DNA from 2 places in the Streptomyces sp. NPDC038135 genome. Region 2 is predicted to be linked to the other one. Evidence: predicted binding sites of a transcription regulator. Region 2 holds the regulator's gene; the other holds the start of a gene.
The links. The regulator HspR, encoded in region 2, represses chaperone genes until heat shock. The targets are predictions, from matches to a motif close to TTGAGNNNNNNNNNCTCAA.

Region 1: the regulator HspR is predicted to act here: its motif matches at 2,122-2,140, upstream of lon (endopeptidase La).

Annotation. Positions count from the first base shown of each region.
Region 1 is NZ_JBVJXS010000001.1:140,736-144,139, forward strand. It holds gene lon (endopeptidase La) at 1-2,099, opposite strand, end outside; gene ACZ7JA_RS00675 (spermine/spermidine synthase domain-containing protein) at 2,238-2,915, shown strand; gene ACZ7JA_RS00680 (response regulator transcription factor) at 3,025-3,404, shown strand, end outside.
Region 2 is NZ_JBVJXS010000003.1:529,027-532,430, forward strand. It holds gene grpE (nucleotide exchange factor GrpE) at 1-223, shown strand, start outside; gene dnaJ (molecular chaperone DnaJ) at 260-1,429, shown strand; gene ACZ7JA_RS10785 (heat shock protein transcriptional repressor HspR) at 1,437-1,895, shown strand; gene ACZ7JA_RS10790 (sugar ABC transporter substrate-binding protein) at 2,204-3,310, shown strand.

The DNA.
Region 1 (3,404 bases), on a different contig from region 2:
GCGCTCGGCCCGTCCTTCGGGACCGCGCCCGCCGGGAAGTGGATGTGCACGCCCCGGTCCTTCAGGTCGCCCACCGGCAGCTCGAGTTCGGCGCCGTGGCTGCGCAGGAAGCTCAGCGCGATCTGCGCCGACTCCTTCATCACGTCGCCGAGCTGACCGGTCAGGGTCAGTCCGGCCGCGCCGGTCTCCGGGTCGGCGAGGGACGCCTCCACGAAGAGCACGTCGCCGCCGGCGCCGGTGACCGCGAGGCCGGTGGCCACGCCCGGGACGGAGGTCCGGCGCTCGGCCGGGTCCTGGGCGGACTCGGGCACGTGGTGCGGGCGTCCGATCAGCGCGCGCAGGTCCTCGTCCCGGACGGTGAACGGCAGCTCCCGCTCACCGAGTTCGTGCTGGGCCGCGACCTTGCGCAGCAGCCGGGCCAGGGACCGCTCCAGGGTGCGCACGCCCGCCTCGCGGGTGTACTCGCCGGCGAGCCTGCGCAGCGCGCTCTCGTCGATCGTGACCTCGTCCCGGTCAAGGCCGGCCCGCTCGAGCTGGCGCGGGAGCAGGTGGTCACGGGCGATGACGACCTTCTCGTCCTCGGTGTAGCCGTCCAGCCGGACGATCTCCATCCGGTCCGCGAGCGCCTCCGGGATGGCCTCCAGGACGTTCGCGGTGGCGAGGAAGACCACGTCGGAGAGGTCGAGTTCGACCTCCAGGTAGTGGTCCCGGAAGGTGTGGTTCTGCGCGGGGTCGAGGACCTCGAGCAGGGCCGCCGCCGGGTCGCCCCGGAAGTCGGAGCCCACCTTGTCGATCTCGTCGAGCAGCACCACCGGGTTCATGGACCCGGCCTCCTTGACGGCGCGGACGATCCGGCCGGGCAGCGCGCCGACGTACGTGCGCCGGTGGCCGCGGACCTCGGCCTCGTCCCGTACGCCGCCGAGGGCGACCCGGACGAACTTGCGCCCCATGGCGTGCGCGACGGACTCGCCGAGGCTGGTCTTGCCGACGCCGGGCGGGCCCACGAGCGCCAGCACGGCGCCCCCGCGCCGCCCGCCGATCACGCCGAGGCCGCGCTCGCCGCGCCGCTTGCGCACGGCCAGGTACTCGGTGATGCGCTCCTTGACGTCCTCGAGCCCCGCGTGCTCGGCGTCGAGCACGGCCTTGGCGCCCTGGATGTCGTAGGCGTCCTCGGTGCGCTCGTTCCACGGCATCTCCAGCACCGTGTCCAGCCAGGTCCTGATCCACGAGCCCTCGGGCGACTGGTCGCTGGACCGCTCCAGCTTGTCGACCTCCTTCAGGGCGGCCTCGCGGACCTTCTCCGGCAGGTCGGCGGCCTCGACGCGGGCGCGGTAGTCGTCCGACTCCTCGCCGTCGCTCTCGCCGTTCAGCTCGCGCAGCTCCTTGCGGACGGCCTCGAGCTGGCGGCGCAGCAGGAACTCGCGCTGCTGCTTGTCGACGCCCTCCTGGACGTCCTTGGCGATGGTCTCGGCGACGTCCTGCTCGGCGAGGTGGTCGCGCAGTTGCTGGGTGGCGAGCTTCAACCGGGCCACCGGGTCGGCGGTCTCCAGCAGCTCGACCTTCTGCTCGGTGGTCAGGAAGGGCGAGTACCCGGAGTTGTCGGCGAGCGCCGAGACGTCGTCGATGGCCTGGACCCGGTCCACGACCTGCCAGGCGCCGCGCTTGCGCAGCCACGCGGTGGCCAGGGCCTTGTACTCCTTGACCAGGTCGGCGACCTGGCCGGGCAGCGGTTCAGGCACGGTCTCGTCGATCCGCGCGCCCTCCACCCACAGGGCCGCGCCCGGACCCGTCGTGCCAGCGCCGATGCGCACCCGGCCGCGGCCCCGGATCAGCGCGCCCGGGTCGCCGTCGGCCAGCCGGCCGACCTGCTCGACGGTGCCGAGCACACCGGTCTTCGCGTAGGTGCCGTCGACGCGCGGCACCAGCAGGACCCTGGGCTTGCCGGGCTCCGAGCGGGCGGCGGCCTGCGCCGCCTCCACCGCGGCCCGCACCTCGGCGTCGCTCAGATCCAGCGGGACCACCATGCCGGGCAGCACGACCTCGTCGTCGAGCGGCAGCACCGGCAGTACGAGCGTGAACGCCGTGGACTCAGCAGCCATGATCTCCCCTTAGGCAGTCAACTTGAGCTATGCCGACTCAATGTCCGACGGCTCGCGGTTGTTCCCGGCCCGCCGTTCGCTGTGAGCGATCACCGAAATCCCGGTGCCCCTGACGCCGGATCAGAGCAGGATGGGCGCATGACTGCCGCGTACGACTCCCCCGTGGTCCTGGACCGTCGCGAAGGCCCGTACGGCGAGGTGGTGCTGCGCAGGCACGGCGCGCTGCTGCAGATCATCGCCAACGGCTGCTTCCTGATGGACACCTCCGACGGCCGCTCGGAGCGGCTGCTGGTGGACGCCGCGTACGACGCGCTGAACGGGCGCCCGGCGCCCGAGGTGCTGATCGGCGGACTGGGCGTGGGGTTCTCGCTCGCGCACGCCGCGGCCGGCGGACGCTGGGGGCGGATCACCGTCGCCGAGCGGGAGCCGGCCGTCATCGACTGGCACCGCCGGGGCCCGCTGGCGGAGGTGTCCGCCGCGGCGCTCGGCGATCCGCGCACCCGGATCGTCGAGGCGGATCTGCTCACTTATCTGAAGGAGACATCGGACACGTTCGACGCTTTGTGCCTCGACATCGACAACGGTCCGGGCTGGACCGTCACCGAGGACAACGGCGGCCTCTACTCCCCGGCCGGACTCGCCGCGTGCGCAAGGGTGTTGAGGCCGGACGGGGTGTTTGCAGTATGGTCGGCCGAACCCTCTCCGGAATTTGAAGGAACCTTGCGGAATGCCGGATTCCGTCAGGTGCGTACCGAAGAGGTCCCCGTTGCCCGGGGCGTTCCGGACGCCGTACACCTCGCCGTCCGCCCTGGATAGCGACGGCACGGCCTGTCCCCGTAATGTGCTGCCCTGGCGCGGATCATTCAAGCGTCAATCGCAGTCATGGGATCACCCCACTGATTCCGGAAAGCAACAGGGGCGGGCGATGGAGCAGACACACACCTCCCAGACCGGCGCGGCCACGACCACCCCCGGCGCACAGCGCCGGGTGCTGGTGGTCGAGGACGATCCCACGATCGTCGACGCCATCGCGGCCCGGCTTCGCGCCGAGGGATTCCTCGTGCAGACCGCGGCCGACGGACCGGCCGCGGTGGACACGGCCGAGGCCTGGCAGCCCGACCTGCTGATCCTCGACATCATGCTGCCCGGCTTCGACGGCCTCGAGGTCTGCCGCCGCGTGCAGGCCCAGCGCCCGGTGCCGGTGCTGATGCTCACCGCGCGCGACGACGAGACCGACATGCTGGTGGGCCTCGGGGTCGGCGCCGACGACTACATGACCAAGCCGTTCTCGATGCGGGAGCTGGC
Region 2 (3,404 bases):
GGCCCTGATGCACAGCTACGCGCCGGACGTCACCGAGACGACGTGCGTGGCCATCCTGCAGCCCGGGTACCGCATCGGCGAGCGCACCATCCGCCCCGCGCGGGTGGCCGTCGCCGAACCGCAGCCCGGCGCGCAGACCGTCAAGGCCGAGGGCGCCGAGGACGGCGGCACCGACGCGGACGCGGCCGACGACAAGGAGAACGGTGGCCCGGAGGAGGGCTGACGTAATCACCGGGGACAGGAAGGAGGGACGTCGGGGATGAGTACCAAGGACTTCATCGAGAAGGACTACTACAAGGTCCTCGGCGTCCCCAAGGACGCCACCGAGGCCGAGATCAAGAAGGCGTACCGGAAGCTCGCCCGCGAGTTCCACCCGGACGCCAACAAGGGCAACGCCAGGGCCGAGGAGCGCTTCAAGGAGATCTCCGAGGCGAACGACGTCCTCGGCGACCCGAAGAAGCGCAAGGAGTACGACGAGGCGCGCGCCCTGTTCGGCAACGGGGGCTTCCGCCCCGGGCCGGGCGCCGGCGGCGGCAACTTCAACTTCGACCTCGGCGACCTCTTCGGGGGCAACGCGCAGACCTCGGGCGGCTTCGGCGGCGGGCTCGGCGACGTCTTCGGCGGCCTGTTCAACCGCGGCGGCGCGGGCACTACGCGTACCCAGCCGCGGCGCGGCCAGGACATCGACACCGAGGTCACGCTGAGCTTCACGGAGGCCATCGAGGGCGCCACCGTGCCCTTGCGGATGTCCTCCCAGGCGCCCTGCAAGGCCTGTTCGGGCACCGGCGACAAGAACGGCACGCCGCGCGTGTGCCCGACCTGCGTCGGCACCGGGCAGGTCGCCCGGGGCTCGGGCGGCGGGTTCTCGCTCACCGACCCCTGCCCCGACTGCAAGGGCCGCGGCCTCATCGCCGAGCACCCCTGCCTGGAGTGCAAGGGCAGCGGCCGCGCCAAGTCCTCGCGCACCATGCAGGTCCGCATCCCGGCCGGCGTCACGGACGGGCAGCGGATCCGGCTGCGCGGCAAGGGGGCGCCCGGCGAGCGGGGCGGACCGGCGGGCGACCTCTACGTGGTCGTGCACGTCGGTGAGCACCCGGTGTTCGGGCGCAAGGACGACAACCTCACCGTCACCGTGCCGGTGACGTACGCCGAGGCGGCTCTCGGCGGCGAGGTGCGGGTCCCGACTCTCGGCGGCCCGGCGGTCACCCTGAAACTGCCGCCCGGCACCCCGAACGGCCGCACCATGCGCGCCCGGGGCAAGGGCGCGGTCCGCAAGGACGGCACCCGCGGCGACCTTCTGGTCACCGTCGAGGTGAGTGTCCCGAAGGACCTGTCGGGGAAGGCTCGTGACGCGCTTGAGGCGTATCGCGAGGCGACCGCGGGCGAGGACCCGCGGGCGGAGCTGTTCGAGGCCGCGAAGGGAGATTGAGCGCCCCATGGACACACCCGGCCGTCGGCGCAACCCGTACGAACTGACCGAGGAGACCCCGGTCTACGTCATCTCGGTGGCGGCCCAGCTCTCCGGACTCCATCCGCAGACGCTGCGCCAGTACGACCGTCTCGGTCTGGTCTCCCCGGACCGCACGGCCGGACGGGGCCGCCGCTACTCGGCCCGTGACATCGAACTGCTCCGCCAGGTGCAGACGTTGTCCCAGGACGAGGGCATCAACCTGGCCGGTATCAAGCGCATCATCGAACTGGAGAACCAGGTCGCCGCGCTCCAGTCCCGCGTCGCGGAGCTGCAGGGGGCACTGGACGGCGCGGCGGCCGCGATGCGGCAGCGCGAGGCCGCCGTCCACGCCTCCTACCGGCGCGACCTGGTGCCGTATCAGGAGGTGCAGCAGACCAGCGCGCTGGTGGTCTGGCGGCCCAAGCGGCAGCAGCAGGCGGACTGACCGCCCGCGGGGAAACGGCACGGCGAGGGGCCGGGGACGGGCGACCGTCCCCGGCCCCTCGCACGTGTGCGGCGGGCGCGGGTGGTTGCCGGATCTTTGCCCTCCCGTGAACTTCCTTTGCGTGGAGGGTCCGTAAAGGCTGTTTGGAGGCGATTCCGCTCCTCCTTCACAGGTGCAGCGGAGCGTGCTGTTGCGCACTCGTTAAGTAGTTCCGCTTGACGCCGGGTGGCCGCTCCGCGTTGTCTTTTCAGACACCTGGGTCGTAAAGCAGCCCCCACGTCCGGATCGCACCTGAAGTGAGCCCTCGAATGCGTCGTATCGCCATATCCGTGGCCGCGTCCACGTTGATCCTTTCGCTCGCCGGGTGCGGCGTGCTGGACGCGACGGGGGACGGTGCGAGCGCGAGCCCGACGAAGGGCGACGACGTCACCGTCGGACTGCTGCTGCCGGAGAAGGCGAACACCCGCTACGACAAGTTCGACTACCCCATCATCAAGAGCAAGGTGGCCGAACTGACCGGCAAGAAGGGCACGGTCCGGTACGCCAACGCGGACGCGGACGCCGCCCGGCAGGCCGGCCAGATGCAGACGATGATCGACGAGAAGGTCGACGTCATCCTGCTCGACGCGGTCGACTCGCACGGCATCGTCGGCGAGGTGAAGAAGGCCAAGGAGGCGGGCATCCCGGTCATCGCCTACGACCGTCTCGCCGAGGGCCCGATCGACGCCTACATCTCCTTCGACAACGAGCTGGTCGGCGAGGTGCAGGGCCGCACGCTGCTGGAGGCCCTGGGCTCGGGCGTGGACACCTCCGACAAGGTCGTCATGGTGAACGGCTCGCCCACCGACCCCAACGCCAAGCAGTTCAAGCAGGGCGCGCTGTCCGAGCTGAACGGCAAGGTGGACATCGCGAAGTCCTACGACACCACCGACTGGAAGCCGGAGATCGCCCAGGCCTACATGACCAAGGCGATCGCCGAGATCGGCAAGGACAACATCGCCGCTGTCTACGCCGCCAACGACGGCATGGCGGGCGGTGTCATCAAGGCCCTGCAGGCGGTCGGCGTCAGCAAGCTGCCCCCCATCACCGGCCAGGACGCCGAACTGGACGCGGTCCAGCGGATCGTCGCCGGCGACCAGTACATGAGCGTCTACAAGTCCTACCCGGACGAGGCCGAGGCCGCCGCCCAGATGGCCGTCACCAAGGTGCAGGGCAAGGACATCCAGTTCGACGCCCTGACCCAGGACCACGTCGACAGCCCCACCGACAAGAACATCCCGTCCCGCCTCGTCCAGGTGAGCGCGCTGACCCGGGGCAAGATCAAGGACACCGTGATCGCCGACGGGATCTACACGGTCGGCGACATCTGCACCGCCAAGTACAAGGCGGCCTGCGCGTCCATCGGCCTGAAGTAGCCCGCGTCCCGCCCGCCAGCTTGTTGCTGCGCGGCGGGCCTAAGACCCGTACGCAACGGCGCATACCGGCCGATTTCCCCGCCCGGGGCGGCCG